2 regions of the Lactiplantibacillus sp. ME-2 genome follow, and region 2 is predicted to be linked to the other one. Evidence: predicted binding sites of a transcription regulator. Region 2 holds the regulator's gene; the other holds the start of a gene.
The links. The regulator CtsR, encoded in region 2, represses protease genes until heat stress. The targets are predictions, from matches to a motif close to TTGGTCAAAAAAGGTCAAANA.
Positions count from the first base shown of each region.

Region 1: clpP (ATP-dependent Clp endopeptidase proteolytic subunit ClpP) is a predicted target of CtsR. The motif match lies at 7,254-7,274, and genes of this name have one in related genera.

Region 1 is NZ_JAKZEQ010000003.1:96,411-108,616, forward strand. It holds gene eno (phosphopyruvate hydratase) at 1-505, opposite strand, end outside; gene tpiA (triose-phosphate isomerase) at 587-1,345, opposite strand; gene MMY95_RS01860 (phosphoglycerate kinase) at 1,372-2,574, opposite strand; gene gap (type I glyceraldehyde-3-phosphate dehydrogenase) at 2,695-3,717, opposite strand; gene MMY95_RS01870 (sugar-binding domain-containing protein) at 3,784-4,815, opposite strand; gene rpoN (RNA polymerase factor sigma-54) at 5,032-6,369, opposite strand; tRNA gene MMY95_RS01880 (tRNA-Arg) at 6,452-6,523, shown strand; gene clpP (ATP-dependent Clp endopeptidase proteolytic subunit ClpP) at 7,343-7,933, shown strand; gene MMY95_RS01890 (2-hydroxyacid dehydrogenase family protein) at 8,092-9,066, shown strand; gene MMY95_RS01895 (peptide ABC transporter substrate-binding protein) at 9,278-10,930, opposite strand; gene whiA (DNA-binding protein WhiA) at 11,355-12,206, opposite strand, start outside.
Region 2 is NZ_JAKZEQ010000006.1:92,563-104,768, reverse strand. It holds gene alsS (acetolactate synthase AlsS) at 1-1,656, shown strand, start outside; lysine riboswitch at 1,715-1,896, shown strand; gene MMY95_RS03735 (amino acid permease) at 2,040-3,491, shown strand; gene MMY95_RS03730 (M15 family metallopeptidase) at 3,837-4,610, shown strand; gene MMY95_RS03725 (deoxynucleoside kinase) at 4,990-5,625, shown strand; gene serS (serine--tRNA ligase) at 5,908-7,185, shown strand; tRNA gene MMY95_RS03715 (tRNA-Leu) at 7,602-7,683, shown strand; tRNA gene MMY95_RS03710 (tRNA-Thr) at 7,687-7,759, shown strand; tRNA gene MMY95_RS03705 (tRNA-Gly) at 7,784-7,855, shown strand; tRNA gene MMY95_RS03700 (tRNA-Leu) at 7,864-7,949, shown strand; tRNA gene MMY95_RS03695 (tRNA-Arg) at 7,960-8,033, shown strand; tRNA gene MMY95_RS03690 (tRNA-Pro) at 8,041-8,114, shown strand; tRNA gene MMY95_RS03685 (tRNA-Pro) at 8,165-8,238, shown strand; gene MMY95_RS03680 (CtsR family transcriptional regulator) at 8,727-9,194, shown strand; gene MMY95_RS03675 (ATP-dependent Clp protease ATP-binding subunit) at 9,213-11,717, shown strand; gene MMY95_RS03670 (TetR/AcrR family transcriptional regulator) at 11,896-12,206, shown strand, end outside.

The DNA.
Region 1 (12,206 bases), on a different contig from region 2:
GCATGATCATGAATTCTTGGAAGTCAACGTCGTTGTTGGCGTGGGCCCCACCATTGATAACGTTCATCATTGGTGTTGGTAAAACGTGAGCGTTGAATCCGCCAAGGTAGTTGTATAAAGGCATTTCAAGTTCGTCAGCAGCAGCACGTGCAGCGGCAATGGAAACACCTAAGATAGCGTTAGCGCCTAACTTAGCTTTGTTAGGAGTACCATCTAACTTGATCATAGCTTGGTCAATGGCACGTTGGTCAGTTACATCGTAACCAACAATTTCCTTAGCAATTAACTTGTTAACATTGTCAACGGCTTTAGTAACACCCTTGCCCATGAAACGGCTCTTGTCACCGTCACGTAATTCAACGGCTTCATGTTCACCAGTTGAGGCACCTGAAGGAACGATACCGCGGCCAAATGCGCCACTTTCAGTATAAAGTTCAACTTCAACAGTTGGGTTACCACGTGAGTCTAAGACTTCGCGAGCATAAATATCTGTAATAATAGACATTAATTTCTCTCCTTAAAATTGGCTTGTTATTTGTTTCACACTTATTGTAGAAGTTTGTCAATCAACTTGCAATAACTATTATTAGTTATTTTGATAATTAACAAGTTCCAAGAATGAATCAGGTTGTAATGAAGCACCACCGACTAAACCACCGTCGATATCATCTTTGCCCATTAATTCGTTAACGTTGGCTGGTTTAACACTACCACCGTATTGAATCCGAACTTTATCAGCAACTTCTTGTGAGTAAAGGTCAGCAACAGTCTTACGAACAACCGCACAAATTTCTTCAGCTTGGTCACTCGTAGCAGTCTTACCAGTACCGATGGCCCAGATTGGTTCGTAGGCAATAACCAATGAACTTACTTGGTCAGCTGATAAGTCTTTCAAAGCAGCCTTGATTTGGCCTGAAACCCATGATTCTGCTTCGCCGGCTTCACGTTGTTCTAATGATTCGCCACAGCAAATGATTGGCTTCATGCCGTTCTTGAAGATAGCGTGTGCCTTTTTGTTAATGTCTTCGTCAGTTTCGTGGAAATAACCGCGACGTTCTGAATGACCAATAACAACGTAATCAACGCCTAAGTCAGCTAAGGCAGCTGGTGAAGTTTCACCAGTAAATGCCCCAGCATCTTCAAAATAAGCATTTTCAGCAGCAATCTTTAAATCAGAACCCTTGGCAGCTTCAACCATTTCCTGTAAGAAAAGGGCTGGGGCAGCAACGACTGATTCAACTTTTGATGGATCTGGTAATTGATCCTTAACAGCATTAACGAAAGCTAAAGCTTCGCTAGCTGTTTTGTTCATTTTCCAGTTACCGGCAATAATAGGTGTACGCACGATAAACCTTCCTTTCGGAGAACAGATTATTTTTCAGAAATAGCAGCAATACCAGGTAATTCCTTACCTTCAAGGTATTCAAGTGAAGCACCGCCACCAGTAGAAATGTGGGTTAACTTGTCGCCAACGCCAAGTTGCTTAACAGCGGCAGTTGAGTCCCCACCACCAACGATGGTCGTTGCGTCTGATAAGGTTCCTAAGAACTTACCAATTTCAAGCGTACCTTTGGCGTAGTTGCTCATTTCGAAGACACCCATTGGTCCGTTCCAAACAACGGTCTTAGCGTCGCGTAAAACATCTTCGAATTCTTCGATTGACTTAGAACCAATATCTAAGGCCATGTAGCCATCAGGAATTGAACCTTCAACAACCTTGCTAGGAACATCGTTATCAAACTTTTCAGCAACGATTGAGTCGCTAGGTAAGACTAACTTGTCGCCAGCTTTTTCGATGATTGACTTAGCCAATTCAATCTTGTCTTTTTCAACAAGTGAGTTACCAATGCCCATGCCTTTAGCAGCATAGAACGTATAAGTCATCCCACCACCGATGATGATCTTGTCAGCTTTGCTGATTAAGTGATCGATAACACCGATCTTATCAGAAACCTTGGCACCACCTAAGATAGCAACGAATGGGTGCTTAGGATTGTCAACCGCGTCACCTAAGAACTTGATTTCCTTTTCCATTAAGAAACCAGCGGCAACTTGATCCATGTTTGAAGCAATCCCAACGTTAGAAGCATGGCTCCGGTGAGCAGTCCCGAAAGCATCGTTGACGTAGACATCACCAAGTGAAGCCCAGTACTTGCCTAATTCAGGATCGTTACCAGATTCGCGCTTAACTTGTTCGCCGTTAACAACGTCTTCAAAACGAGTGTTTTCAACAACTAAGACGTCACCGTCGTTCATGTTGTTGATGGCAGTTTCCAGTTGTTCGCCTTCAGTAACAGGTACGAAGGTAACAGGCTTGTTTAATAAGTTTGAAAGACGTTCTGCAACAGGACGTAAGCTTAAGCCCTTCTTGTCGTCTTCGCTCTTAATCCGACCTAAATGTGAGAATAAGATGGCTTTGCCATCATGTTCAATCACGTATTTGATCGTTGGTAAGGCAGCGACGATCCGGTTGTCGTCACCAATTTTGCCGTCTTTAATTGGAACATTAAAGTCGACACGAATTAAAACTTTTTTATCTTTAACATCTAAATCTGAAACGATTAATTTAGCCAATGTTAAAATCCTCCTAGAATTCGTGACTGCTGAAATTAAAAAAACGGCAAGAGGAGTTTTGCCTCCCCCCGCCGTCAAAACCATATGCGGTTTTAAAGTTCTTAACTATCTAATCAAATATTAGAGAGTGGCGAACTTCAATAAAGTACGTACCATTTGGCAAGTGAAGCCGTATTCGTTATCGTACCAAGCAACAGTCTTAACTAATTGGTTGTCACCATCAGAAGTAACTTCTGTTTGAGTAGGATCGAAGATTGAACCGAAAGTAGTACCGATAACATCAGATGAAACGATTTCGTCATCGTTGTAACCAAATGATTCGTTACCTTCAGTATGCTTCTTGATTGCGGCGTTAACTTCGTCAGCAGTAACTTTCTTGTCTAAGATAGCAACTAATTCAGTTAATGAACCATCAACAACACCAACACGTTGTGCATGGCCTTGTAATTTACCGTTCAATTCTGGGATAACTAAGCCAAGAGCCTTAGCAGCACCAGTTGAATGAGGAATAGTGTTTACACCGGCAGCACGGGCAGCACGGAAGTTACCACCACGTACAGGGCCGTCAAGTAACATTTGAGTTGAAGTGTAAGCATGGATAGTAGTCATAGTACCAACCTTGATACCGAATTCTTTGTTTTCAAAGAATGCTAATGGTGCAAGGCAGTTAGTAGTACATGAACCAGCAGAAACGATACGGTCATCTGCAGTCAAGATGTCATCGTTAACGTTGTAAACGATGGTCTTCAAGTCTGAGCCAGCAGGAGCAGAAATCAAGACACGCTTTGCACCAGCGTCCAAGTGAGCTTGTGACTTAGCCTTTGAAGTGTAGAAACCAGTACATTCGAGAACGAAGTCAACACCGTCGTTCTTAACCCAAGGAATATTTTGTGCTTGTGGTTCAGCATAAACACGGTAGTTCTTACCGTTAACAACGATTGAATCGTCGGTTGCTGAAACGTCAGCGTTCAAAGTACCATGAGTTGAGTCATACTTCAAAAGATGAGCCAACAATGCAGGTGAAGTTAAATCGTTAATAGCAACAACTTCGATATCACTTGACTTTTCACCAAGTTCTAAGATACGACGGAATGCTAAACGACCGATACGTCCGAAACCATTAATACCAATTTTTACAGACATACTAGAATTTCCTCCTTGTGGAAATAAAAATAGTTTTATTTTAAAAAGCAACTTCACTATAGAAGATTACTTTTTTAAAATCAAGTTAGCCGCACCCTCATCCGTGATCAAACACGTCTGTTTAGGTGCAATGTTCTTCATATACGCGGCAATTGCGGTGGCTTTTGAAGTCCCACCCGCAATGGCGAGTATAATCTCCCGATGGGCCAGTTCTCCGATTTGCAATCCAATCCGTGGAATCCGGTAGACCACGTTACCCTTCTTATCAAAGAAGTAACCAAAGGCTTCACCAATCGCTTCACGACTGCGTAACACCTTGATCTGATCCTCAGACATATTCCGGCGATGGGCCATTGAAATGGCTTCACCGATACTATGCACGACCACGTTAGCTTGCCCGATAATCGCCAGCACCTCTTGAATACTTGGTTCTTTGAGGAGCGGTTCATACGTTCGTTCACTGACCTGTTCTGGTACAAACAACGAGCGGAACTTACCGCCAGTATGTTGTGCCATTTGTGACGCGATGGTATTTGCTTGAATCGCAACCGATTCACCAACACCACCACGCGCCGGAACAAATAACAAATCACGTTTATCACCTAATTTATTAGTTAAGCGACTTGCCACATGTTCCATGGTATGCCCACCCATAACAGCAATAATATTACGCCCTTCCGGCAATAATTGCTGTAATAGCTGGTTCACTTCTTCGCCCATGGTCCCAATAACTTTCAACTGTCGATCGGAATCACCAGAAACGATGATGCAACGCTTAATATTAAAGTATTGCGCCAACTGTCGTTCTTTCTGGCGAATGCCCATTAGCTCATCCATAAAATGACTTAGGCCTACTAACACGTCCTGACCTTGCTGGGTAACTTGCATGCCCGATTTGTTTGTCATAATCAAATCTAGCTTCCGTAATGTATCCGTTTCGGTCCGTAACGTCCGTTCGCTAACACCTAACGTCTGAGCTAATAGCCGACGTCCAACTGGGGCCATCCAATTAATGGTTCTTAATACTAAGTAACGACGACTCAGCATGTCAACCATATCTGGGGCAATTGCCTCAATCCATTGAATATCTGAATGCATGGCATCCAACCTGCTCTCTAGTGGGACGGGTCTGGTCCAGCTATGTCGAAAAGCGACCCAAAGACTTCAAAAAACAAAGCACACAACGCAAATTCACTAAGAAATCAATGTTGCATACCTCTCTTACCACACCATGAATTATAACAGGTTCATAAGGTGGTTGCAAATGAAACCCCAATTAAACTTATAACCGACTGGTCCAAATGGCGCGTCAAATTATCGTTCGGTTCTCAAGTATTGTTTTCGCCTTGATGACGACGGAATGTTAAGATTTTCACGATATTTCGCCACTGTCCGCCGAGAAAGTTCGACATTTTCCGCATTAAGAATCTGAACAATTTTTTGGTCTGAAAGCGGTTTTTCTTTATTTTCCTGTTCGATCAAGGTCACAATTCGGTGTTGAACACTGTCGGCCGAAACGATTTTGCCACCAGTGGGACGTTTACTGACCGCTTTGGTAAAGAAACGTTTAAGTTCAAACATACCGAAGTCCGTTTGAATGTACTTTCCATTAATACTTCGACTGATTGTTGATTCATGCACTTTTAACTGTTGGGCAACATCTCGTAACAATAGTGGCCGTAAATCCGTCGTTTTTTCCAAGAAGAAGTCTGCTTGACGCTCGATAATGGCCGTTCCCACTCGAAAAATGGTTGCCTCGCGTTGCTGCAAACTGTTAGCAATCCAGTCATACTCACTTTTCTTTTCTTTCAAATATTCCGTAACTTCCTGATCATCATGCTGCCCCATCTGCTGATAATACCGACTGCGGAATTTAACCACCGGTTGAGCCATGGATGCGGTTCGCAATGCCAGCTGGCCTCCCTGATTCGTCACCACTAAATCGGGAAAGATGTACCCGGTCGTCTCCTGCCCGATTGCCGCACCGGGTACGGGTGTTAGTGTTCGCACATAATCATAAATACTTGAAATGTCCGCAAGCGTCACCTGATACTTCTTAGCCAACAAGTCCCATTGTCGATTAACCAGCTCGTCAAAACTTTCTTCTAAGACAATATAGGCTAAGTTCGGTGCATGGTCATCATTTTCTGTCTGCAACATCAGCGCTTCTTGCAAGCTCCGGGCCCCAACACCCGGCGGATCAAGTTGTTGTAATAAGGTAATTGCATCCAACAACTCAATTGGCGTTGCCTTAGTTTCTTGCCGAACCTGCCTCTCATCAATCCGCAAATAACCATTCACGTCAACGTACTCAATTAAATAAAGGACAATCTGACGCAAATGGGTATCACGCATCGTTAGGTGAATCTGATCCAACAAGTATTCAAATAACGAATGCTGATTAGAGGTCGACACACGCTCAATGAAATCCGCCTTAGTGGTTACATTTTTGGCTGCGTTCAAACTGGCGTGATTATTATTCCAATTTGTATCCACATCGATCAATGGGTTTTCTAATGCTTTTTGCGTTAGAAAATCTCTTAGTTCTTCCACATTAAACTGCAACATCTGAATGGATTGTTGTAGTCGCTGGGTCATCGCTAACTTCTGTGATTGCCGCTGTTGCTGGCGAAATCCTGGTCCCAGTGCCATAAAAATACCTCCCTGAATAAATTTTTATGTAAAACCCTTGTGTTTTTATCCATTATTCGCTAGAATATAATATGTTGTTTAGGCGCCCGTGGTGTAATGGATAGCACGTAAGATTCCGGTTCTTGAGATGGGGGTTCGATTCCCTCCGGGCGCATCAGTAGCTGAGAAATGATTCTCAGCTTTTTTTGTGCATTTATTTAAGTGACAACTACTGGACTATACCAGTCACATCTCCATATAGTAACTTAATTTAAACCAAACAACAAGTAATATCCTTTCGGGGTCAGTAATAGTACCTATACCCGCTCGTCCAAGTAAAAATAATCAAAAAGTAATCAGTTCAAGTAAACCATATACCAGTGTAGTCGTTTAGTAGATTTAATAACAGCTAAACTTACACTATTCAAATAATAATTACTACAATTGTTATTATATTATAGAATCGTTTTAATCATGGTAAATTTCATTCATGCATCCGATACTGATTAATTCGTTGCGAGCAACTTGAGTCCAGCAACAAGGTCAAGTCGTTTAATATGTCGGCTCACGTGCGAATTTCCAACTTCTATTAGACTCATCGTTGTGGGTCACTATCAGTAAATTGATTCACCTACTATCGCGATAATAAAATTATGCGGGTCGACTACTTTTAAATCACCACATTAGTGCTGAATATGCAAGTTCATTACTGCTTAATCTTGAATCATTATTATAAGAGAACATCGTTTTCAAGCCAAGGTAGACGCAACACTTAATCCAAGGCCTACTAACTAAAATCGTCGAAAAAAAAGAGATTGGGTTCACCCAATCTCAAGCCGTATTATGATAGAAACCTAAGTATACCACGTTAACTGCATAAACGGAATTCTGTTTTTGAGGTTTTTCTTTTGACCTTCACTGACCTTAGCGGTAAACTACATTTATATTAGCAATCAGCTAATCAAATAATGCAACCTTAGGAGGCTAACAAATCATGTATCCAGTTCCTACAGTTATTGAACAGTCATCACGTGGCGAACGTGCTTATGACATCTATTCACGACTATTAAAGGACCGTATCATTATGTTATCCGGTCCCATTGAAGATAACATGGCAAACGCCATTATTGCCCAACTACTCTTCTTGGATGCCCAAGATTCAGGTAAGGACATCTATCTCTATATCAACTCACCAGGTGGTGTCGTTACTGCCGGCTTAGCAATCTACGATACGATGAACTTCATCAAATCTGATGTTCAAACCATCGTTATGGGGATGGCTGCTTCCATGGCCAGCGTCTTAGCTTCATCTGGTACTAAGGGCAAGCGTTTTGCTTTACCTAACTCTGAAATCTTGATTCACCAACCATCTGGTGGTGCTCAAGGTCAACAAACGGAAATTGAAATTGTTGCGGAAGAAATCTTGAAGACTCGTAAAAAGATCAACCAGATTTTAGCTGACAACTCGGGACAATCCGTTGAAAAGTTGAACCATGATACTGAACGTGATAACTACTTAAGCGCACAAGAGGCTAAAGACTACGGTTTGATCGATGATATTATGGAAAACAACAAATTAAAATAAGCTAATATCTTTGACTGGGCTAACTAGACGTTGGCCCAGTTTTTTTGCTCGTTTTCTTGTCATTCGTTTTGCAATAGCCCATACTGCACATAAGCAGGGATTACTACCCGGACAATATTACTTGTCCTTGAACTTAAAAGTAAAAAGGAGTCTCTATAATGACAAAAGTCTTTATTGCTGGTCAGCTTCCAGCCCAAGCTAATACGTTACTTTTACAAAGTCAGTTAGTCATTGATACTTATACCGGCGATAACCTGATCAGTCGCGCGGAACTCATCCGTCGAGTCGCTGATGCCGACTTTTTGATTACCCCACTCTCAACTCAAGTAGATCAAGATGTCTTAGACCACGCCCCACACCTTAAACTGATTGCTAATTTTGGTGCTGGCACTAATAACATCGATATCGCGGCAGCAGCTAAGCGCCAGATTCCAGTCACGAACACGCCGAACGTTTCGGCGGTCGCAACCGCTGAATCAACGGTCGGTTTGATTATCAGCCTAGCGCATCGTATCGTGGAAGGCGATCACTTAATGCGAACTAGCGGCTTTAACGGTTGGGCGCCACTGTTCTTTCTCGGCCACAACTTACAAGGCAAGACACTCGGCATCTTAGGCCTTGGCCAAATTGGTCAAGCTGTTGCCAAACGATTACACGCCTTTGACATGCCCATCTTATACAGCCAACACCACCGCCTACCGATTAGCCGTGAAACGCAACTTGGCGCAACCTTTGTCTCCCAGGATGAACTTTTACAGCGTGCCGACATCGTCACTTTACATCTGCCGCTTACCACACAAACAACGCATCTAATCGATAATGCTGCTTTTAGCAAAATGAAGTCCACGGCGCTCCTCATCAACGCCGCACGGGGGCCAATTGTCGACGAGCAAGCACTTGTGACGGCGCTGCAACAACATCAAATTGCTGGCGCTGCACTCGACGTCTACGAACATGAACCGCAAGTCACACCTGGTTTGGCCACGATGAACAACGTCATTTTGACACCTCATCTTGGCAACGCAACGGTCGAAGCTCGCGATGGCATGGCTACCATTGTCGCGGAGAATGTGATTGCGATGGCCCAACATCAGCCAATCAAGTACGTGGTTAACGACGTAACACCAGCATAGACCAATCAGTGTAGTTGTCTTGCGTGACAACTCAAGCACTGTAGAACCATTCGTCGAAATAAATAAGCGGTCCACTTCGATTCGTCAAGACACTCTGACAAGTCGAAATGGACCGCTATTTTGTTTTGATCAAGGCAACGTATGGACCTGGCGCTCCTACTAAGGTAACAGCTAAACGACCAGTTACCATGAACGTCCCTCAATCAGTTAATTATTTGGCAATATAAGCATACTTATAATTCCACTGTGTCCCAGCAGTATTATGAATAATACCCTTTACCTTTGGATTTTGTAAATAAGAGTATACCGTCTGATACAATGGCGTAATTCCTTGATCCTTCATGATCGTCTTCTCAGCGTTGATCATATCTTGCCAACGAGCACTAGTATCATTGGCATCCTGGTTTTGAGCCTTGTTAACCAACGCATTGTACGTGCTGCTGTTATATTTTCCGTAATTATAACCACTATTATTAGTCATAATTTGCAAGTGCGAGATTGGGTCGTTGAAATCAGCACCCCAACCACTGAGATAAAGGTCAAAATCACCACTTTGAGCACGACTTGAAGCTACCTTTGATGGAATGTTGGATAAGTTGACCGTCAAACCATCGAGATTCTTTTCTAATGCTGATTTCAAGTATTGTGAAATCGGCTTATTAGGTTCGTCATTAGAAGCTAATAACTGAATGGACAATTTCTTAATTCCCGTTTCCTTAAGGCCTTGTTTCCATAACTTTTGTGCCAGCGCTTTGTTATATGACGTTGAATTCTTAACCGTTGATTCATCTGCAAAATCCTTACCAGTTTTAGCGTCTTTAACTAAATCCTGAGGAACAAACGTCTTTGAGACCGTTGATGCGTCACCAATCACATTCTTTACTAACGTCTTGCGATTGATCGACAATGAAATTGCTTGACGAATCTTAGCGTTATTGAGCGCCTTTTTGATTGTCGCGTTACTGTCTTGGAAATTATAAACCAGAAACGCGGTGATAGAATAAGGGTACGTGGTATAGTCAGAACTGCTCTTCATATTCTTAACTTGTTCACTCGCTAATTGCGTTAGATCAAGTTTCTTTTCTTGGAACAAGTTCAATGTTGTCGTAGTACTCTCATTGACCGTGTAGTTGATCTTTTGTAGGTGGACAGCTTTCTTATCCCAGTACTGATTATTTTTTACAAACTGCCAGCTATTATTAGTTCCAGTCCAGCCAGTCAACTTAAACGGTCCACTGTAGAGCATGTACTGAGCCTTAGTGGCATATTTGCTACCCCATTTTTTGACCGCTTTCTCACTAATTGGTCCAAACAACGGGTAGGTCATTAACTTCTTAAAATAAGTAATTGGCTTATCAAGAGTCACAATAAAAGTATGTTCGCCTTGCGCCTTGACGCCCAATGTACTTGGTGACTTTTTCCCAGCGACAATTTCATCCGCATTCTTCACCCCTGAGAAGAGGTAGGCATACTGTGACTTAGTTGCTGGGGTGACGGTCCGTTTCCAAGAATAGACAAAGTCTTGCGCGGTTATCTTCGAACCATCGCTCCACTTTGCATTGCGAATCGTAAAGGTATACGTCTTGCCATCCTTTGAAACCTTAGTTGACTTAGCTAATCCCGGTGTAATGCTACCATTCTTTCCTAACCGGTATAAGCTTTCAAAAATATTACCCGTACTGCCATATCCCGACATATTGGAAATATCGATTGAATCCAATGAACTAGGGTACGACAAGTTTAAAACCTGACTACTTGCATACTTGCCATTACCAGAAGACTGGCTATTGTGCTTCCCACACGCAGCCAGCACCGTCACTAATACTAGGCTCATTACCACTGCTAACACTGATCGCTTCTTCAAACTTCTCGCCCCTTTACATTCCCATTTTGATGTGTTGATCTACTTATTCCCATCGGTTGTAACAAAAAACGCCTGTTCAGAATCTCGTCAGATTCCAAGCAGGCGTTTCAAAATTAACGATTTGAGCTCAATCCCGTTATTTTTGATGCAGAGACGCTTGTAATTCAACGCAAATAGCCATGTTGTTTGATTCACAACATGGGCAGCACATCATCATTTGCATTGTTGATTTTTGCATAATTACGTCTCTCCGATTTCAATAAGATGTGTTCAGTATAAATAGTTGCACTTACTTTTGTCAAGTGCTTTTCGAGTATGGCGAACGACAATCAATCCATTTCAACCCAAAAAAGCCGCTAACACCATCTAAAATGGTTAGCAAGCTTTTCAACAAAACTCATGCTTAAGCCATCCTTATCGACAACTAAGCATCTTTTTGTAATTGTTCCGCAAATTGATTGATTTTACGCAGCCGATGATTGATTCCAGACTTAGAAATCGGTCCGCCCGGAACAAGGGTTCCTAGTTCCTTGAGGCTAACTTCACGATGTTCCAACCGGGCAACAGCGACTTCTTGTAATTTTGGTGGTAACTGTTGTAATCCCACCGTAGCATCGATCAATAAAATATTTTCAATCTGTTTGCTAGAGGCATTGGCAACCTTATCCATGTTGGCATTCTCACAGTTAACCAACCGATTGACCGAGTTACGCATGTCCCGCATGATTCGAATATCTTCAAACTTAAGCATGGCATTTGTCGCACCAACCAACGACAAGAAGTCGGCAATTTTTTCCGCTTCCTTGATGTACGTAATGAAACCACCACGCCGATCAGTCGTTCGTGAATTCAAGCCATACTGATTCATCATCTCGGAGATCATATGATTATGTTCCTCATACAGTGAGTAAATTTCCAAATGATACCGGGAAGTTTCAGGATTATTAACCGAACCGCCCGCTAAAAAGGCGCCACGCAAATAAGAACGCACCGCAGCATCATCCGTTAACACTTCAGTTGGTGCCACTTCAACGATTTGATAATCCTTTAAAATACCCAAATCAGCGAGTACCATGTCCGTACCGGTCTTCAATCGTACGATGTACAAATTATTCTTATTTAATTTCATTTTGCGCCGAACAATCAATTCACTATCGACGTCATAAAATTGTTTGAGTAGCCGGTAAATACGCCGCGCGATGGCCGGATTTTCCGTCTGAATATTCAAAATGAAGTGATGATTAGCAATGCTGATCGCCCCATTCATTCGAATCAA
Region 2 (12,206 bases):
GATGCGATCGTCGACAGCCTTGTAAACCACGACGTTAAGTACGTATTCGGGATTCCAGGCGCTAAGATCGATCGGGTCTTTGAGCGCTTGGAGCACCCAGTCAACCCGAAAAGTCCGCGGTTGATCGTGACGCGGCATGAACAGAATGCCGCGTTTATCGCTGCCGGAATCGGTCGGATTACTGGGAAACCTGGTGTAGTGATGACAACATCTGGCCCCGGTGCCAGCAATTTAGCCACGGGGCTCGTAACGGCAACTGCTGAAGGTGACCCAGTCTTGGCAATTTCTGGTCAAGTTCAGCGTGCTGACTTGTTACGGTTGACCCACCAAAGTATGAATAACGCGGCACTATTTAAGCCGATTACAAAGTACAGTGCGGAAGTTCAAGAACCGGAAAACATTTCGGAAGTGCTCGCAAACGCCTACCAAGAAGCCACAGCTGCTAAGCAGGGTGCCAGCTTTGTTAGTGTGCCACAAGATGTCACTGATTCGATTGTACGCACACCTGTTATTACACCAATCCAAGCACCTAAGTTAGGGCCTGCTAGCCCGGTCGAAGCCACGTTATTAGCACAAAAAATCAAAGCAGCTAAGTTGCCGGTCTTGCTAGTTGGGATGCGGGCTTCTTCACCAGAAGTGACGAAAGCAATTCGGAACTTGGTGGCTGCTGCTAATCTACCAGTTGTCGAGACTTTCCAAGCGGCCGGCGTGATTTCACGTGATTTGGAAGCCAACCATTTCTTCGGTCGGGTCGGGTTATTCCGTAACCAACCGGGGGACATGTTACTAAAGAAGTCCGACTTAGTGATTGCGGTCGGTTATGACCCGATTGAATATGAACCCCGCAACTGGAATGCGGAAGGCAAATCCCGTATCGTGGTTATCGATGCAATGCGCGCTGAAATTGATCATAATTTTCAACCGGAAACCGAATTGATCGGTGATATTGCCCAGACGTTAGACTTTTTGTTGCCGTACATGAAGGGCTATGATATTAGCGATAGTGCGCGAGCTTACTTGGGTGAATTACAAGAACGGCTTCAGACGCGTGATTTCGTACCTAATATTGATAAGCAGTCCAAGTTAAATCATCCGCTGTCAGTAATTGCAGCCTTACAACAACGGGTCAGTGATGACATGACAGTGACGGTCGATGTCGGCAGTCATTATATCTGGATGGCGCGTCACTTTCGGAGCTATGAACCACGGCACTTGTTGTTCAGTAATGGGATGCAAACGCTAGGGGTGGCCTTACCTTGGGCAATCGCAGCGGCTTTGGTTCGTCCAGATACGCAAATCGTATCTGTCTCTGGTGATGGTGGTTTCCTATTTTCCGCCCAAGAGCTGGAAACGGCTGTTCGACTGAAGCAAAATATCGTTCATTTGATCTGGAATGATGGCACCTACGATATGGTTAAATTCCAAGAAGAAATGAAGTATGGCGAGGATGCAGCGGTCCACTTTGGCCCAGTTGATTTTGTGAAGTATGCTGAAAGCTTTGGTGCGACTGGCTTGCGGGTAAACCAACCTGCTGATTTGGAAAAAGTGCTTGATCAGGCCTTTGCCACGGATGGTCCAGTTGTGGTGGATATTCCAATTGATTATTCTGATAACAAGGCGTTAGGTAAGACAATGTTACCAGACCAGTTTTATTAAAATTAACATTAGTGACCGGTTGTCAAAAGATGGTCGGTCAGATATAATGGTTGAGTATATCGAAAGAAGAGGATGCGGTTAACAATAGTAGCCGGCTGGAAGTGGGTCACCACTTATGAAGGTCAGTGAACGGGGCAACCGCCGAAATCGATGGATCAGTGACCGATTCATCCGTTGGGCCTTGGTTGAATAAATCAAGGACTGTCGCAGCTAGAATAGTTGCGGGGCGCTATCGACGATGAAATCAGCAATTATGTCAATCAATCTGATTAAAGTCTTTTTGCGCACGTTATCGTGAGGCAAAGAGGCTTTTTATTTTGATTGTGCTAACCTGAATCGGTGTGAACACTTTTAGATATAAATCGATTTTTGGAGGTTCTGCAATGGCAGAAAAACAACATCAGGAAGTGCGTCGTTCCTTACAGACGCGGCATTTATCCATGATTGCATTAGGTGGTAGTATCGGGACCGGGCTGTTTGTCGCGTCCGGTTCGGCAATTTCAACGGCTGGGCCAGGGGGAGCATTACTGGCCTACGTTGGTATTGGAGTGATGGTTTACTTTTTAATGACTAGTCTGGGCGAAATGGCAACTTATTTGCCCGTTTCAGGTTCGTTTTCCACGTATGCTACTAAGTTTGTTGACCCGGCACTTGGGTTTGCGATGGGCTGGAATTACTGGTTCAACTGGGCAATCACGTTAGCGGTCGATATTAGTACGGCGGCGATTGTCATGCAGTTCTGGTTGCCATCCGTGCCGGGGTGGGTTTTTAGTCTGATTGCGCTCGTTTTGATTTTTACGATCAACGCGCTGTCAGTCCGGTCGTTTGGAGAAACTGAGTACTGGCTTTCGCTAATTAAAGTGGTGACCGTGCTCGTATTCTTGGTTATCGGTGTCTTGACGATCGTGGGAATCATGGGCGGTCATGCCACTGGCCTCAGTAACTTTACCTATAAAAAGGCACCATTTGTCGGTGGAATTCCAACGATTTTGAGTGTCTTCGTGGTCGCTGGTTTTTCGTTTCAAGGAACCGAATTAATTGGGATCACGGCCGGGGAGTCAGCAACACCGGAGAAAAGTATTCCGGCGGCTATTAAACAAGTTTTCTGGCGTATTTTGTTATTTTACATTTTAGCCATTTTCGTGATTGCGGCGATTATTCCTTATACGTCGAAAGATCTTCTAGGGTCATCAGCGAGCGATATTGCCATCAGTCCGTTCACGTTAGTCTTTAAACGGGCTGGGTTGGCGGCTGCGGCCAGTGTGATGAACGCAGTGATCTTGACGTCCGTATTGTCAGCTGCTAATTCGGGGATGTACGCCTCGACACGGATGTTATATTCTTTGTCATTACAGGGTTATGCCCCCAAGACATTTGGTCGGGTCAATCGTCGTGGGATTCCAATCATGGCATTATTAGGAACGACGGTGATTGGATTACTCACGTTCTTGTCGAGTCTATTCGGTGAACGGATTTATATTTTCCTCGTTTCGGCCAGTGGGTTAACGGGTTTTATCGCTTGGCTAGGAATCGCTATTTCGCATCTGCGTTTCCGTCGCGCGTTTGTTAAGCAGGGGCATCAATTGAGTGAATTGCGGTACCATGCCAAGTGGTTCCCATTTGGCCCGTGGTTCGCCTTTATCTTGTGTGTCGTGGTCATTATTGGTCAAGACTTACATTCATTTGCAACGCTTGATTGGCAGGCTATTGGGGTGACCTATATGAGCATCCCGTTATTCATCATCTTGTATGTCTATTATAAGATTCGCTATCATACTAAGATGATTCCGCTAGACAAGGTTGATTTGACACGCAAACGACACCATCAAGATTAAGCACGCACTTTGATAGTTTGATTAAATGCGGTTGACACTGGGTCAATCGCATTTTTTGACGGCGAGAGTTGGACCTGTCAACTCAAGGCGCGGTCGTATTTTTAGGTGTCCTGATTTATGCTGATAACACTGCTCGCAACAGATGGTCACGGCGGGTCGTTATGAGTGGGGGCTTGCACGATTGTAATGATAGCAAGCGGCAAATTGAGGGTGCGCTAATCTGATATCTATGGTAATTTGATAGAATGAGAATATGGAATCATTAAAAATTCGCAAACTTATCCTTAGGAATAGGCTAGTCGGCTATGACTATGCTAAGCTGAAATGAGAAAGGCAGCGAGAGAGATGTTAAAGAGAAATTTGTTAAGAGGTCTAGCATTAGTGTCATTAGCAGGTGTCCTGGCTGGCTGTGGTGCTAGCCAGTCGACGTCTAAAGCGACTAGTAGTTCTACGAGTGCTAAGTCGACGAAGACGCAGACCAAGCGGCAACGACTGATTAGTGCCTTACCGAAAGGCGTTAAATCGACCGATAGCGACTTAGTGGTCGTCAATAAGTGGCATAAGCGCGCTGAGATGACATTTAATAAGTCGAGCGTGGATGGTATTGAAGTCCGTAGTTCTATCGTCAAACCATTGGAAGCCTTTCTAGCGGGGGCAAAAAAAGCCGGCTATCCAGCAACAATCGTGTCTGGGTATCGTTCAGTCGCTTATCAAAAAGAGGTTTGGGATCAGTCGATTCAAACCTATGAGAATCAAGGAAAATCAGCCAAGGAAGCCTTAAAGCTGACTAAAGAATATGTCGCAGTTCCTAGTGGTAGTGAGCATGAAACTGGTCTCGCAGCAGATATCATGAACACGCACTGGTACAGCACTCATGGTAATCAATTATTGTCATCATCCGACAAGAACAAGGGTCAGCAGTGGTTGATTAATCACGCGGCGGACTATGGATTTGTGTTGCGCTTTACTAAAGATGGTAAGCAGTCGACCGGGATTGACTATGAATCTTGGCATTTCCGTTACGTTGGTAAGGCGAGTGCGGAATTCATGACTAAGCACAATTTGACTCTCGAACAGTACGTCAGTTTGCTGCAGGCTCGAGAAAAGGCGGCCAAGTAATAAGCTAGCCGTATTCTTGATGGCCCCAATTAATACCATTTATGGCGTACGTTAGGAATTAGCTAGCGTGCGCTTTTAAATTGTCTTCGGTTTAGCAATGTGGGTTCGTCTCAACTGAGTATTATTTGGTCACGACAGATCATGCTGGTCAGAGGCCGCGCTCAAAGCTGATGTGCCACCAGCGCCGGCTTGGGTAACCCAGTGTGTGTTAGTGAGTTGCTGGGATCGCTGACTAGTGCGTCGCAGTTGTGGCTGGTGCGAAGTTTTTTACTGAATTGACTCACCAGATATTGCATTTTAAGACGTGGGTGCGTACAATATGTAGTGTTGCTTTTAGAGATAATCAAAATTTTGACGTGATTAAAAGGAGAGACGCCCCATGCTTGTAATGTCAGGAACAATCGGTGCCGGCAAGACGAGTTTAACGCAGTTAGTGGCTAACCACTTTGGTTCTAAAGCGTTTTACGAGTCAGTTGATGATAATCCCATTTTGCCGTTATTTTATAAGGATCCTAAGAAGTACGCCTTCTTATTACAAATCTATTTTTTAAATAAACGGTTAGACAGTATTAAATCAGCTTTTGCTAACGATCTGGACGTCTTAGACCGGTCGATTTTTGAAGATTCATTATTATTTCATTTGAATGGTGATCTTGGCCGGGCGACGAATACCGAAGTTGACATTTATGATTCATTATTAGATAACATGATGCAGGAATTGCCAGAAGCGTCTCATCAAAAGAGTCCTGATTTACTTATTCATATCAATATTTCTTTTGATACGATGCTCAAACGAATCCAAAAGCGGGGCCGTTCTTACGAACAAATTGATCAAGATCCTGATTTATATAAATATTATCAGACTTTGAATGAACGCTATGACGACTGGTACGCTAATTATGATCATAGCCCGAAGATGCAGATCGACGGGGATCAGCTGGACTTTGTCGCCGATGCGGATGCGCGTAAGGAAGTCATTCGGTTGATCGACGAAAAAGTGGCTAGTTTAGGCTAGTTGCCTTTTTAGAATCAATGTTTTATAGTAGACAGTGAATATTAAACACGGCGCGTTTTTAAGTAGACGTTCAGAGAACCGGTGGGTGGTGTGAATCGGTAGTCGAAACTCCGGCGCGACAATGTGGGCAGGTAATACTGCACGGCACGGCCGTTATCCGTTTAAGGGTGGGATTAATCATGATCCTGAACTTGGGTGGTACCGCGAATCGCAGTCTCTTCGTCCCAATTGGGAGGAGAGACTGTTTTTATTTACGATTAAAAGTGAAAAGGAGACGTCGTTATGTTAGATGTTAAAATGATTCGTCAAAATCCAGATTTTGTAAAAGAACAGCTTGGTCATCGGGGCGTTGCTGCGAGTGACATCGATGATTTATTGGCCGCTGATGAAAAGCGTCGTGAATTGATCGCCAAGAGCGAACAATTGAAGTCGACGCGTAACCAAGTTTCAGGCGAAATTTCACAGAAGAAGCGGAACAAGGAAGACGCTAGTGCCGAAATTGCAGAAATGCAAAAGGTTAGCGCCGATGTGAAGACGTTGGATGAAGAACGGCGGACAGTCGATGCCCAAGTTCAGGATATGGCTGCACATTTACCAAACATGCCCCATCCCGACGTACCAGTTAGCTTGAAAGAAGAAGATGCCGTTGAATTACGTCGAATCGGGACACCACGGCATTTTGACTTTACGCCGAAAGCACATTGGGATATCGGTGAAGATTTAGGCATCTTAGACTTTGAACGCGGTGCTAAGGTTTCTGGTAGTCGTTTCTTATACTACGTGGGCGATGGTGCTAAACTGGAACGCGCCGTTTACAACTTTTTCTTAGACCAGCACGAAGCTGAAGGGTATACGGAAGTTTTGCCGCCATACATGGTCACTGATGAATCTATGTACGGTACCGGCCAATTTCCTAAGTTTAAGGAAGACGCTTTCCGGATTACGACGCAAGATTTGACGTTGATTCCAACGGCCGAGGTGCCATTAGTCAACTATTATCGTGATGAAGTTATTCCAGCTGAAAAATTACCAGTTTACTTTACGGCCTTATCACCAGCCTTCCGTGAAGAAGCTGGTAGTGCTGGTCGTGATACGAAAGGCTTGATTCGCTTACACCAATTCAATAAAGTTGAAATGGTTAAGTTCACGAAACCAGAAGATTCATGGGATGAATTAGAGAAGTTGACCAACAATGCCGAATCATTGCTAAAGAAACTTGGGTTACCATATCACGTTATTACGTTAACGACTGGTGACATGAGCTTCACAGCTGCCATGACACATGATTTGGAAGTTTGGTTCCCAGAACAAGACAAGTACCGGGAAATCTCGAGTTGTTCAAATTGTACTGATTTCCAAGCTCGGCGGGCGCACATTCAATATCGCGATGACGATGGCAAATTGCAATTCGTTCATACTTTGAACGGGAGTGGCTTAGCTGTCGGTCGGACCGTTGCAGCTATTTTGGAAAACTATCAAAATGAAGATGGGACGGTTACGATTCCAGATGTATTAGTTCCATATATGCACGGTAAGACGAAGATTGAAAAACAAGGTTAATTGAGATGAAGTTAGCGAACTCGCAGCGATGCGAGTTCGCTTTTTTTGCATAATTAATGAGTATTAAAGGGAACTGTCGATTTTAAAATGTGAGTGGAAATAACGGCCGAGTTGACTAAATAATTGCGGGACGGGCAGAATGTTGGGACAACATTTCAGGCGCAAAAGGGCGAAAAAGCTGGGGTTACTGAAATTTATTCACCTTTTTTTGAAAATAGGGTTTGCTATTTTCGGCTACCGTGCTATAATATTTCTTGTCGGAAAAATATAACTTGTTTATCCAGTAAAAAGTATATTTATCCATTTATTTGAAAAAAGTTGTTGACAAGTATTCAACATGATGATAAAGTTAAATAGTTGTCAAGGCATACCAGTAAGAACTGTTTGAACCGGCAACAAGGCATGATTAACATCATGCGGGTGTGGCGGAACTGGCAGACGCGCTAGATTTAGGTTCTAGTGTCTTACGACGTGGGGGTTCGAGTCCCTTCACCCGCACATGCCGACTTAGCTCAGTTGGCAGAGCATCTCACTAGTAATGAGGAGGTCGGAGGTTCGAATCCTCTAGTCGGCATTTACAATTTAATAGCTTTATTATGCGGAAGTAGTTCAGTGGTAGAACATCACCTTGCCATGGTGGGGGTCGCGGGTTCGAATCCCGTCTTCCGCTTTTAATTTGCCGGGGTGGCGGAATTGGCAGACGCACAGGACTTAAAATCCTGCGGTTAGTGATAACCGTACCGGTTCGATCCCGGTCCTCGGCATTTTAAATAAGCACCCATAGCGCAATTGGATAGAGTGTCTGACTACGAATCAGAAGGTTGTAGGTTCGACTCCTACTGGGTGCATTAGTATCGGGAAATAGCTCAGCTTGGTAGAGCACCTGGTTTGGGACCAGGGGGTCGCAGGTTCGAATCCTGTTTTCCCGATCGTTTAACACAGTCTTAGTTAAGTGCTAAGGCTTTTTATTTAATTTTCTCGGGAAGTAGCTCAGCTTGGTAGAGCACTACGTTCGGGACGTAGGGGTCGCAGGTTCAAATCCTGTTTTCCCGATTACGGTTAAACCAACTAATCCAGTCATTTGGCTGGATTTTTTTATGGCCTTTTTTGTAAGCAGGGATGTTTCAACGGTCAGGGACACTTTTGCGACGTTACTCACTAAGTCAGCCATGTGAAGAATACGGTGGTTGTGACTCATGATCCTGACAAGGCAACAGCCACTGTTAGTCATGAGCTCGGAGAAATTAGTCTCAGAACTGCTGTTCATCGTTGTGATACCAGTGCCCGTCGCCTGCAATGAGGAGTGACTCAACTTGACATATTTTAAATAGGTAGTTCAATGAATATGGAGACCTAATAATTTAATCATTATGAGGTTCTAAACGGTTGAATCAATTGAAAGCAAACGTTCGGCGTGCTATGCTGTAACAACCGTTAAGCACATGCTAGTCCGCGGTTTGGGTGAAATTCTTTGCTTTTTTCCATTATCCTCGTATAATAATAGTCAATATTAGTCAAAGATAATGAAAAGGGTGAAGCACATGCAAAGTCAAAATATCTCGGATATTATTGAAAAGTATTTAAAAAGTATTTTGGCGGACTCGGAGCATGTTGAAATTCGACGGTCAGAAATTGCCGACCTTTTCAACGTGGTACCCTCACAGATTAATTATGTGATTAAGACCCGGTTTACGATCCAAAATGGTTACTTAGTTGAAAGTAAACGTGGCGGTGGTGGTTATATTCGCATTGAGAAGGTTAATTTGGTCGATGATGCTGATGTGTTGGACGCCCTCATACAGGTGATCGGCGATTCAATCACACAACGAGATGCTTATGCGGTCGTCCAAAGTTTATACGAGGACGACGTCTTAAATCGTCGAGAAGCGCAATTGATTTTAGTGGCGATTGACCACGAGACGTTAGGATTAACGGACCGGGACTTAGAAAACAGTCTGCGGGCCCGGATAATTATCGGAATCTTGAACCACTTGCGTTACGAAAGCTAAAGAAAGCGAGGAATCGCAATGGATAACTTATTTACACCTAGTGCCAAAAGTGTGCTGGTACTGGCACAGGAACAGGCCAAATATTTCAAGCATCAGGCAGTTGGTACGGAGCATTTGCTATTAGCATTGGCCATCGAAAAGAATGGAATTGCTAATAAGGTGCTACAACAATATGCCGTTAGTGAAGATGACATTCGTGAAGAAATCGAACGGTTCACTGGCTATGGGACGTTGAGCAATGTTGGCAAGGATACTTACTTGCCATATTCACCAAAGGCCAAAGAAATTTTGTCCGTTGCCGGTGATGAAGCAAAACGGCTCGGTGCCAACAAGATTGGAACGGAACATTTGTTGTTAGCGATGCTCTCTGATGAAAGTATCCTTTCCTCGCGAATTTTAATGAATTTAAACTTAGATCTAGGTCAGACGCGTAAAGTCGTTCTTCGCAAGCTAGGTGTCAGTGACGCCATGAGTAAGCGCAAGGGTAACGCGGCTAATCGCGGTGGCAAGAAGACTGAAGGAACGCCAACCTTGGATTCTCTGGCGCGCGATTTGACCCAATTAGCTAGTGAACAAGAAATGGACCCGGTAGTAGGTCGTTCCAAGGAAGTCAAACGGGTCATTCAGATCCTGTCACGGCGGACGAAGAATAATCCGGTCTTGATTGGTGAACCTGGGGTTGGGAAGACTGCAATCGCCGAAGGTCTAGCCCAAAAGATTGTGGCCGGTGATGTGCCAACTGATATGGCAGATAAGCGTTTGATGATGCTCGATATGGGATCATTAGTCGCTGGGACAAAGTATCGTGGTGAATTCGAAGACCGCCTGAAAAAAGTGATTGATGAAATTTACAACGATGGCCATGTGATCTTATTTATCGATGAATTGCATACCTTGATTGGTGCCGGTGGTGCTGAAGGGGCTATTGATGCCTCTAATATTCTGAAACCCGCACTTGCACGAGGGGAACTCCAAACGATTGGGGCAACCACTTTAAATGAGTATCAAAAGTACATTGAATCTGACGCTGCGTTGGAACGGCGTTTTGCAACGGTCATGGTCAATGAACCGACGGAAGACGAAGCCGTTGAAATCTTAGATGGACTACGGCCACGCTATGAAGAACATCATCGGGTTACGATTACGGATGAAGCTGTTGATCAAGCAGTCAAGCTATCCAGCCGGTATATCAGTGATCGTTTCTTGCCTGATAAGGCCATTGACTTGATGGATGAGGCGGCAGCTAAAGTCCGCATCGATCAGATGGATCAACCAACAAAGCTATCCAAGAACCAGGACAAGTTAGCGCAACTGCGTGAGGATAAGGAAACAGCGATCGAAGCACAAGATTTTGAACAGGCCGCTGATATTCGTAAGCAGGAGATGAAACTGAAGCAACGCCTAGATCGAATCGAAGCTGACCAAGACGCCGAAGTGACTGAGGGGGCAACACCACACTATGATTTACAAGTCACAGGTGAGGATATTGCTCAGGTCGTTGCCGAATGGACCGGGGTTCCGTTAACGCAATTGCAAAAATCTGAAAGTGAACGCTTAGTTAACTTGGAAAAGATTTTGCATGAACGGGTTGTTGGACAGCCAGAAGCCGTATCCGCAGTGGCTCGTGCTATTCGCCGTGCGCGCAGCGGGTTGAAAGATCCGAGTCGGCCAATTGGTTCCTTTATGTTCTTAGGACCAACTGGGGTTGGTAAGACGGAGCTAGCAAAAGCCTTGGCAGCAGCGATGTTCGGGTCTGAAGATAATATGATTCGGATCGACATGTCTGAATACATGGAACGCTATTCGACTAGTCGTTTGATTGGCTCGGCACCTGGTTACGTTGGTTATGACGAGGGCGGTCAGCTGACAGAGAAGGTTCGCCAGAAACCATACTCGGTCGTGCTATTTGATGAAGTTGAAAAAGCTCATCCGGACGTCTTTAACATTTTGTTACAAGTTTTGGATGACGGCTACTTGACGGATTCTAAGGGTCGGAAGGTAGACTTCAGAAATACGATTCTGATTATGACGTCGAACCTTGGGGCAACCACACTTCGTGATGAAAAATCAGTTGGTTTTGGTGCAACTGATAAGGCCAATGACTACAATGCGGTTGCTGCGACGATTCGAGCAACGTTAAAACAGACGTTCCGCCCAGAATTCTTAAACCGGATCGACGAAACAATCGTCTTCCATTCATTGAATAAGGAAGAATTACACGAAATCGTTAAGTTGATGTCACAAGAAATTGTTGATCGAGTGGCCCAACAAGGTATCAAGATCAAAATCACTCCGGCTGCCATTGACGTGGTTGCGAAGGCTGGCTTTGACCCTGAGTACGGAGCACGACCAATTCGACGGGCATTACAGACTGAAATCGAAGATCGGTTGAGTGAAGAATTATTGACCGGCGCGATCAAGGTCGATGACCAAGTTACGATTGGTGCTAGCAAGGGTACCATTACAATTAATATTAAAAACCAGCCTAAGGCAGATGGTCGTTCGACCGTTTCCTCAAAGTAGGCGCGATTAAATTAAAGATGACGCTTGAAGTGGTAGTCCACTTCAGGCGTCATCTTTTAGGTTCAATCGGTATTAAGATGCTACCCACTGAAGTGAACTGTAGGATCTGAGGCTGGTGGTTCGGTGCTGATTGGTGTAAATTATAATAGGAAATAAAGTCAAGAAAGAAGATGATAACATGGCGACACGAGCCGAACAGATGGCGAAGACGCACCAGGCGATTTTAGACACAGCCCGGGAACTGTTTTTAAGAAATGGGTATGATGCGACAAGTACGCGCGACATTGCGAATGCGATTGGCATTACGCAGCCCGCGCTTTATCACCATTTTAAAGATAAAGAGGTCATCTTTCTGGCTGTCATTACGACGGTCGGTGCGGAAATCAAGGCTGGCATTGAAGCGATTCAAGTCCGTGCGGATTGGTCTCCGTTGGATCAATTAACAGAAGTCTCGCTATTACTAACGCATAAGCATCCGGCTGATGTCTT